Regions from separate parts of the Acutalibacter muris genome, predicted to be linked through region 1. Evidence: predicted binding sites of a transcription regulator. Region 1 holds the regulator's gene; the other holds the start of a gene.
What was found. Region 1 encodes LexA, which represses DNA repair genes until DNA is damaged. Its sites were predicted from a motif close to CNAACANNTGTTNG; they were not measured.
Positions count from the first base shown of each region.

Region 2: a site for LexA is predicted at 1,522-1,535, ahead of dinB (DNA polymerase IV). Genes of this name have one in related genera too.

Region 1 covers NZ_CP021422.1:118,714-125,735, forward strand. Annotated here, with positions in the region: gene ADH66_RS00575 (5'-methylthioadenosine/adenosylhomocysteine nucleosidase) at 1-281, shown strand, start outside; gene ADH66_RS00580 (hypothetical protein) at 298-1,017, shown strand; gene ADH66_RS00585 (TetR/AcrR family transcriptional regulator) at 1,290-1,889, shown strand; gene ADH66_RS00590 (flavodoxin domain-containing protein) at 1,929-2,447, shown strand; gene lexA (transcriptional repressor LexA) at 2,455-3,036, opposite strand; gene ADH66_RS00605 (M23 family metallopeptidase) at 3,506-4,300, shown strand; gene ADH66_RS00610 (diguanylate cyclase) at 4,613-5,527, shown strand; gene ADH66_RS00615 (divergent PAP2 family protein) at 5,608-6,102, opposite strand; gene ADH66_RS00620 (epoxyqueuosine reductase QueH) at 6,238-6,894, shown strand; gene ADH66_RS00625 (amidohydrolase family protein) at 6,878-7,022, shown strand, end outside.
Region 2 covers NZ_CP021422.1:1,326,477-1,329,367, forward strand. Annotated here, with positions in the region: gene ADH66_RS06730 (putative DNA modification/repair radical SAM protein) at 1-305, opposite strand, end outside; gene dinB (DNA polymerase IV) at 298-1,494, opposite strand; gene ADH66_RS06740 (ABC transporter ATP-binding protein) at 1,668-2,780, opposite strand.

The DNA of each region.
Region 1 (7,022 bases):
TATACGGCGGGGCCCATGCCGGCGTTATCGCCACAGGGGATATTTTCGTGGCGGACAAGGAGAAGAACCGCTGGCTGGGGGAGAAGTTCGGAGCCAGGGCCGTGGAGATGGAGGGCGGCAGTATTGCCCAGGTGTGTTATATGAACAAGGTCCCCTGCGCGGTGCTGAGGGCCATCTCCGACAGCGCCAACGATGACTCGCCGGTAGACTTTCCCTCCTTTGCCAAGGAGACGGCTGAGAAGAGCGCGGAGCTCCTTATAAGAGCGGTGCGGAAGCTCTGAGCGAGGGTAGGGCATTATGAGAGAGATGGAACAGATGGCCCTGTCATACCTGGGGCGGAATCCTATACTCTGTATGGACATGGTGGAGGCCCTGCGCCGGGGGGACGGCGTGGTAAGTGCCGTGCGCACGGACGGGGTGCTGATAAGCATACCCAGAAGCGGAGCGTACCTGCTGGCGGCGGGGGATACGGCGGCAGCCGAGGCCCTGGGAGGACTTATCCGGGGAGCCAGACAGCTGGCGGTGCATGACAAAGATAACGCCCAGCTCCTGAGGGACGAGCTGGGCTTCACAGCCCTGATGGAGTGCCGTGCGGCGGCATACGTGAACCCGTTTCCGCCGGGGAGCAGAGGCTTTGACCTGCTACAGGTGAAGCCCCTGGGACCGGAGCAGGAGGAGGCGCTTATGGAGAGCTTCCCCGGGGAATTTGATCGGGACGAGCTTAGAGAACGGCTCGCGGCCCGGGCGGTCTACGGAGTCCTCCATCGGAGGGAGCCCGAGGGCATAGTGGGCGTCTACCCGGAGGGAGGCGTCGGAATGCTGGCAGTGCGGCAGGATTTAGGGGAGCAGGCGGCAATGGAGCTGCTGGGAGGCCTTGTGGCCTATATTACCGGCTGGTGCCTTGATAAGTGCCTTGCGCCATTTGTACATATCCCGGTGGAGGACGGACTGCTGCTTTCGGTTTATGAACAGGCGGGGTACACGGTCTGCGAGAAGAATATGTACTGGCTGGGCTAAGCGAGGCCGGTCAAGCCGACTTCGCATAGCGAAGGCCAAGAGTTTGCTTTGCAAACTCTTGGCCTTCTACGCTTGCTAGGGGTTTGGGGACGAGAAGTCCCCAAGGTCTGTTGCCGTTGACTTGGCTGCAAGCCAAGTCGGCCAAAAAGTAAAAAAGCCCGAAGAATATGTAGCACTTTTTCAAAGAAAAAGTGCTATTTCTCTGCTTGACAAAACGAACGACCGATAGTATAATAAACGAACTAACGAATGTTAGCAGAAAGGGGTCAGATATGGATACCAAAGAAAAAATCGTATGGGAGGCCCTGAAGCTATTCTCCACCCGGGGCTATGGGGCAGTGTCCGTACGGGACATCGCCGCCGCAGTGGGTATCAGGGAGAGCTCGCTATACAACCATTTTCCCAATAAGCGCGCGATATTCGACGGTATTGTGGATATCTGCTGGGCTAAAGCGGAAGAATACTATCATTCTCACGGACTTCCCTTTTCAAGCAAAGATGACCTGTCCGTGTTCCAAGGTGGCGGCCAGGAGCTGGAGGAGACCGTGCTGGAGGTGTTTCGGTTCTTCTTTGAGGATCCGTGGAACACACGGTTTAGAAGGCTGCTCACCGTCTGCCAGTTCGACGACAGCCGCTCCGGCGAGCTTTATAGGCGGCTTTACTGCCAGTATCCTGTGGAGGTCCAGGAAAAAATATTCACCGGTCTCATGGAAAGGGGCATTTTCAGGACCGGGGACCCTAGGGTGCTGGCGGAGCAGTTCTATGGCGGGGTATTCCTGCTGCTTTCGGCCGGGGAGAGCTGGGAGGAGGTCCGACCTAAAATCACTGCCCAGGTGCGGCAGTTTATAGGAGACCATAAAACCTATAAATAAACAGAAAGCCGCGCGTTTTGCGCGGCAGGGAGGTCAAGAATGAACACAATAATTATTTACAGATCAAAAACAGGCTTCACTAAAAAGTACGCCTTATGGCTGAAGGAGGACCTTGCCTGTGACTGTGTGCCCTATGAGGAGAGGGGAACAGTAGACTTCGAGAAGTACCAGACTATAGCTTTCGGCAGCGGATGCTACATCGGAAAGATAAATAAGCTTTCATGGCTGAAAAAGCAGCTGCCAAGGCTTCGGGGAAAGAAAATAGCGGTGTTTTTCACCGGGGCTATGGAGCCCGACGCCCCGGACGTGCGGCGTTTGGAGCGAGAGAACTTCACCCCGGGAGAGCTGGAGCGCATAAGGCCCTTTTACCTCCAGGGCGGGCTGAACTATGCCGCCATGAACCCCATAGACAGGTTCCTGATGGCGGGCTTCCACAAAATGCTCAGGGCCCACGCGGACTCGGCGAAAGAAAGGGTCATGCTCCAGAACCTCCAGGAGTCCTTTGACAAGACCGACAGGGAGAGCCTGAGGCCTCTTGAGGAGTATTTAAAACAGTAATAACACTTTAATAGTACCGCAGCACCGCTATGACCCTGCCCAAAAGGGACACATGGTCGGAGTAGATGGGCTCAAAGTCCGGGTTCTCGGGCTGCAGGCGCACACCGCCCGGCTCCCGGTACAGGCGCTTTACAGTGGCCTCGTCGTCTATCATGGCCACAACTATCTCCCCGTCATCTGCCGTGGGGGTGCGCTCCACTATGACGTAATCGCCGTCAAGGATCCCCGCGTCCCGCATACTGAGCCCCACCACGTGCAGGGCGAACAGTTCCTTACCGCTCTTCTGGGGGAAGGGCACATAGCCCTCTATGTCCTCTATAGCCAGTATGGGCATACCCGCCGTGACCCGGCCCAGGATGGGCACCTGGGCGGCAGGCTCCGCCCCCTCGATACGAATGGAGCGGTTGAGCCCGGCGTCCCGGGTGATATAGCCCAGGCGCTCCAGGGTCTTTAGGTGGGCGTGCACCGTGGAGGTGGAGCGAAGGCCCGTGGCGTTGCATATCTCCCGGACCGTGGGCGGGACCCCGCCGGGCATGGTTTTAACGAGATAGTCGTACACCTTTTGCTGGCTTTTCGTTAAGCCGTCCATTAGGCAGCCTCCTTTGCACGTCTTTTCAAATATATAAATCTGTTTGGAGAAAGCCGGCGCTTTTGCAAAGCGAAAGAGAAACGCTTCGCGCTTCAGAACTTCTCCGAAGGAATGCTTTGCGTATATTATAACATGGTTTATCTGAAAATGCAAAACGAATGTTTGGATTTTTTTATTTAAAATTCACCCGGAAATTCTTTAAGGATTATTCACAGCTCTTTAACAACTCCTTGTCCGCCGGAGAGTATAATAAGCTTGTAAGAAAGAGGTACCGAATATCTCTTTCTGTACATGTTCTACCCTCCTCAATAATACCCCTCAAGCAAAAAGGAAGGGCCGGCTTATGCCGGCCCTTCCTGCCTTTTTTCGCTGGCCGTATAAACCCGCTGCTTTCAGGCTAAAATACTGTTACAGAACGGCTGACACGGTGTGTTGACCGTCCAGATTACCACTGAAAGGAAGCGAATTTATGAACGGCAAACGCTTTTCGGAAAATAAGGCAAGGCGCAACGGCTTCTACCTGGCGCTGGCTGTGTGCCTGGTGGCGGTGGGCATAGCGGCCTGGAGCACCTTTGACGCGGTGCAGGGCTACATCTCCGCCACAGAGGAGCTGGAGAGCAGCAGTGCTTCCAGCAGGAGCGACGACCCCCAGGCACAGAAGTCACCGGCTCCAAGTCCACAGCCCTCCGCGGGGGCGGCAAAGCCCTCTGCGGCGCCTACAGCCACGCCCAAGCCAAAGCCCACCTATGTGCCAAAACCCAGCGACCCTCCGGCAGCGGAGAGCCCTGAGCCCGCAGATACTGAACCCGAGGAGCCCCAGGTCCCGGCAAACGCCCCTATGTATGAGATAAGCGGCGAAATGATCTGCCCTGTGAGCGGCGAGACCATACAGAAGGCCTACAGCGCCGGGGCCCCGGTGTACTCCGAGACCATGAAGGACTGGCGCGTACACGCGGGCGCGGACTTTGGGGCCCAGAGCGGCGAGCAGGTGCTGGCCTGCGGCAACGGCATTGTAAAGGAGACCTACACCGACAGTATGCTGGGTAATGTGGTGGTCATTGAGCACGGGGACTATATTTTCTCCTACTGCGGCCTTGGGGAAAACTTCCTTGTGAAGCCTGACGACGTTGTGACCATGGGACAGGCCATAGGCACGGTGACCGCCGTGCCCGGCGAGTCGGCGGACCAGCCCCACCTGCACCTGGAGGTCAGGAAGGATTCGGCCTATCTGGACCCACAGTCGGTTATTGAGGGCAAGGACTGATAAACTTAATGCTGTAAACCCCGGAACCCTCCGGGGTTTGCTTTTTTGAGGGCTAAAAGTGAGTGAGGTATATTGCGCGCGGCTTGGCAGTGTCATTAATGGATGCCAAATATAACATAGGCACCGGAAAATTATTCGGAGAAATGTTGGACAATCCTGGCTTTGCCGCGTATACTGGTATAGGGAGCCGGATTGCGAAACCAGTGCGGAACAAGTCCGAAACATTGGTTTCCTTCTTGACAGAAAGCCCTAATTGTGTTATATTGAGATAATAATAAAGTTGAGACTTCTGGGCACTGGGGGAGTGATCATTTGGAAAAGATAATGATAATCGATGACAGCCCGGTGCAGGCCGCGCATCTGAAGAACATACTGGAGAGCGACTATCAGATCACCACAGTACAGGAACCACAGATGGGGCTTAGCTACGCCAGGGAGCAGGACTTTTCGCTCATACTGCTGGATGTGGTCATGCCCGGCATGGACGGCTTCGTGCTGCTGAAAAAGCTCCAGGAGGAGGTTGCCACCAGGCATATCCCGGTAATACTCATAACCGCGCTCTCAGATATCGAGAACGAGCAGCGGGGCCTGACCCTGGGGGCAGTGGACTATATATATAAGCCTTTCCACCCGATGATAGTTAAGGCCAGGGTAAACACCCACATAAAGCTCTATCAGTACCGCAAGCAGGTGGAGTACCAGTCCATGACCGACCAGCTCACGGGCATAGCCAATAGGCGGCGGTATGAGCGCGTCAGCGAACAGAAATGGCAGGAGGCCATCAGGCTCCGGGTGCCCTTTTCCATCTGCATGATGGATATAGACCACTTTAAAAAGTACAACGATACCTTTGGCCATCCGGCCGGCGATACGGTGATCACCGCCGTGTCCGCCACGGCGGGCAGGTATCTCCGCAGGAACACGGACTTCCTTGCCAGGTATGGCGGTGAGGAGTTTGTGGTGTTTATGATGGGGGACAGCTCCAGACAAGCTTTCGAGCAGATGTGCCGCGTGCGTCGGGCTGTGGAGGAGCTGCATATACCCCACTCAGGTTCGGTTTCAGAGTGGGTTACCATCAGTGCGGGCGGGACAACCGTACTGCCGAAACGGGGAGATTCCTTTGACACCTTTTTAAAGATAGCGGACACCATGCTGTATGACGCCAAGCGGTTCGGACGCAACCGGGTGGTTTGGAATGACGAGAATATGCGGCAATTTTCCGAATGAGGTCCGTATGGCGGGTGAAGGACTATAATAAACGCCTGTGCTTTTCGAGGGCACAGGCGTTTTTGCGCTCTATAATGCGTTTAGAACAGGCGGGTGCCGCCCTGACGGGCGAGGTGGGCGATTATGGCTATCAGGAAGCCAAGGGCCGCCCCGCAGACAGCCTCCCTGATACGGTGCCCAAGGGACTCGTTGAGCTTGGGTATCAGCTCCCCCAGAGCCCGCTTGCCCTCGGGATCGTCCTCCTTCTCAAGAAATTCCACTATGTGGTTTATGGCCTTGGCATGGAGCCCCGCCGCCCAGCGCACGCCTGTGGCGTCATACATGACTATCATCGCCAGTATGAAGGAAAGGGCGAAGACGGGGGAGTTGAAGCCGTACAGATAGTACGAGGTCAGCAGTACCGAGCAGGTTAGCGCCGAGTGTGAGCTGGGCATTCCCCCTGCCCCGGCAAGGCGGTGCCGGTCGAACTGCTTGTGTTTTATGGCGTCTATCAAAGCCTTCAAGAGCTGGGCCGCAGCCCAGGAGATGACGGCGACGTTTATAAGGGGATTGGAAACGAGAAAAGAGAGGTCCATTTGGAGGTTCCTTTCAGATAGGTTCGGTACGCATTAAGTATACCCCTTTTTATACCCCCGTGTCAACACAGGCTTGCATACATTCATGGGATGTGCTAAAATTTAACGTATAAGAATATCTTGACGGGGGCGGCCATGACAAATAAAAGGAACTACGCAAAGGAGTTGGAAAGACTGATAGAGGGGCTGGGCGGCAGGACCCCTACCCTGCTTCTGCACGCCTGCTGCGCGCCCTGCTCCAGCGCTTCGCTGGAATATCTCGCAAAGCATTTTTCAATAAGCTTACTTTATTATAACCCGAATATCTCGCCTATAGAGGAGTATGAAAAGCGGCTTTATGAGCTGCGGCGGCTGGTTCGGGAGCTGTCTGTAGAGCATACTGTCAGCCTTGTCCCCTGCGAATACCGGGGGGAGGATTTTGTGCGTATGGCAAGGGGCCTGGAGGGCGAGGCCGAGGGTGGCAGGAGATGCAGGGCCTGCTATAGGCTGCGGCTGGAGGAGGCCGCCCGGGCCGCTAAAGAGCGCGGCCTTGAATACTTTACCACCACTCTGACCATAAGCCCGCTGAAGAACGCCGCGGCCATCAACAGGATAGGCGAGGAGCTGGCCGAAAAGTACGGGGTAAAGCACCTGCCCTCAGATTTTAAAAAGAAGGACGGCTATAAACGCTCCATTGAGCTGTCGAAGGAGTACGGGCTGTACAGGCAGGACTATTGCGGGTGTGTGTACTCCAAAAGGGAGCGGGACAGAAGAAATAAGGAGAGGACTGATAAGCTTGCCGGTAATCCATAAGGGCGCAGAGTACCGGGCGGCCGACGCCCACGCCCATATCTACCATGAGAAGATAGCCGAGAAGGCGACCGCGTCGGTGGGGGCCTTCTACGATTTAAATATGGACAATGTAGGCCTGCCCGCCGTAC
Region 2 (2,891 bases), 1.2 Mb from region 1:
CGGCGGTAGAACTGCATGGTAAGCTCGCAGAGCTCCTTTGGGGTGAAGCTGGCACGCTTACAGTCGGTGGAGCGGCGGTTGACGCAGTAGGTGCAGTCGAAAGCGCAGTCGTTGCTCATGAGCACCTTTAAAAGAGAGATGCACCGGCCGTCGGCGGCGAAGCTGTGGCAGATGCCGGCCTTGGCGGCGGTACCCAGCTTGCCCTCCATGCCGGGGCGGTCCACGCCGCTGGAGGTGCAGGCCACGTCGTACTTGGCCGCGTCCGTCAGTATCTCAAGCTTCTGGAAGATGTCATATTCACTCATGCCTGTCCTCCCTATGGGGTTTTAACGCAAAGGCCCGGTTTATGCTGCCGCTGCCGTACTTTTCCCGCACCCGGTCCACAGCGCTTTCCAGCTGTTCCCGGCGTTTTATGCCGTCGCTGTCTTCAAAGAAGCTTATCTGGCTCTCCCCGGCGGGGACCAATCTTCCCGCACGCACACCAAGCAGCCTTATGGCCCAGCGCTTATTTTCCCGGCGGTACAGCTCCCAGGAAGCCTCATATATGGACCGGGAGTCGCATACCGGCGCCGCCAGCTGCCGCTGGCGCTGGATCTCCTGGAACTCCGGGTTGCGTATGGTTATCTGGACCTCTCCGGCCTTGAGCCCGCTTCTGCGCAGCCTTGCGGCCACTGTCTCCGACAGACTATAAAGGGTCTCCTTAACCTCTCTGTCTGTGGTGATGTCCCGGGGCAGGGTGGTGCTGCTGCCGATGGATTTGGGGTCCTCATGGGCGTCTACGCTCTGTACAGGGGTGTCGTCAAGGCCGTTAGCGTACCTCCACAGAGTTTCGCCTGCGCGGCCCATAAGCCGGCGAAGGGTGGTAAGCTCCATTTTGGCGATATCCCCGATGGTGTTGATCCCATACTTCTTCAGAGTGTTCCGGGTGGTGGGGCCCACCAGCAGCAGCTCACCGGCGGGCAGTTTCCAGATAATGCTCTCCATCTCGGCGCGGCCGAACTCTGTAACGGCGTCGGGCTTTTTATAGTCGCTGCCCAGCTTTGCAAAGACCTTGTTGAAGGAAACTCCCACGGACACCGTGAGCCCCAGCTCCTCCTTCACCCGGGCGCGTATCTGCTCGGCTATCTCCCGGCCGGAGCCAAAGAGCCGCTGGCTGCCGTACACGTCCAGCCAGCACTCGTCCAGGCTGAAGGCCTCCACCAGGTCGGTATAATCGCAGTATATTTTCTTCGCCAGGGCCGAGAACATGGAGTAGCGCTCGTGGTGGGGCGGCACGAGCTTTAACCCAGGACATTTACGCATAGCCTGCCAGATGGGCTCGGCGGTCTGCACGCCGCGCTTTTTGGCCAGCATATTTTTGGCGAGTATTATACCGTGCCGGCTCTCCTTATCCCCGGCCACGGCCATAGGCACGTCTTTTAGCTCCGGTGCATATAGGGTCTCCACAGAGGCGTAGAAATTGTTCATGTCCACATGCAGTATGCCGTTTTCCATAGAGCCGCCCCCCTTCTATATTATTTTAGAACATGTGTTCGCGTATGTCAAGGGGGAAAATAATAAAAACTTCCCAAGACGGGAAATTAAAGGGTAAATTGTGCTTTCCTTTACTCTAAAGCAGCAAAAAAGAGCCGGCGGGTTTCCCCGCCGGCCCAAACATATGGCAGATTTTAGTTCAGAATAGTGACTTCGGTCTCCTTATCGAAGACGTGCATCTTGTTCAGGTCGAAAGCAATCTTGCACTTGTCGCCGGGTTTGGCGGTGGAGGTGGGCTCCACGCGGGCGGTGACAGCGTTGCCCTCGCAGTTCAGGTACAGATAGGTCTCGGCGCCCATAAGCTCGGTGACCTCCACCTCGCAGGTGACGTGGGCCCCGCCGACCTTCTCAATGAAGTCGGGCTCGTCATGTACGTCCTCAGGACGGATGCCAAAGACAACCTCCTTGCCGACATAGTTGCCGATGTCGGTGCCCTCGGCCTTCTTCTGGGGCACGGTGATGGTGCAGGCCCCGAAGGTCAGGGTATAGTCGCTGCCGGACTTTGCCACCTTGGCGTCGATGAAGTTCATCTGGGGAGAGCCCATGAACCCGGCCACGAACTCGTTTACAGGGAACTCATACAGGTTCTGGGGCGTGTCCACCTGCTGGATGAAACCGTCCTTCATGACCACGATGCGGTCGCCCATGGTCATAGCCTCGGTCTGGTCGTGGGTAACGTAGATGAAGGTGGTGCCCAGCTTGATATGGAGCTTCGAGATCTCGGTCCTCATCTGAGCACGGAGCTTAGCGTCCAGGTTGGACAGCGGCTCGTCGAGCAGGAAGACCTTGGGGTCGCGGACGATGGCGCGGCCCAGGGCCACGCGCTGACGCTGGCCGCCGGACAGAGCCTTGGGCTTGCGGTCCAGCAGGTGGGCGATGTCAAGGATGCGTGCAGCCTCCTCAACGCGGCGCTTGATCTCGTCCTTGGGGGTCTTGCGCAGCTTCAGGCCGAAAGCCATATTATCATACACAGTCATATGGGGGTACAGAGCGTAGTTCTGGAACACCATGGCGATATCGCGGTCCTTGGGGGCGATGTCGTTAGAAAGGGTGTCGCCAATGTACAGCTCGCCCTTGCTGATCTCCTCAAGGCCGGCGATCATGCGCAGGGTAGTGGACTTGCCGCAGCCGGAGGGGCCGACCAGGATTATAAACTCCTTGTCTTCGATCTCCAGGTTAAAGTCCGTAACAGCAGTTACGCCACCGGAATAGATCTTATAGATATTTCTCAAACTCAAGCTTGCCATATGTTTTCCTCCTGTCAGGCTATGGGAGCCTTAATGATTTATCTGTATTATACCAGAAAAGAACCTTCTTGAAAAGTCGTGATATATCCAAAGATTTATCCCCAGCTTTAG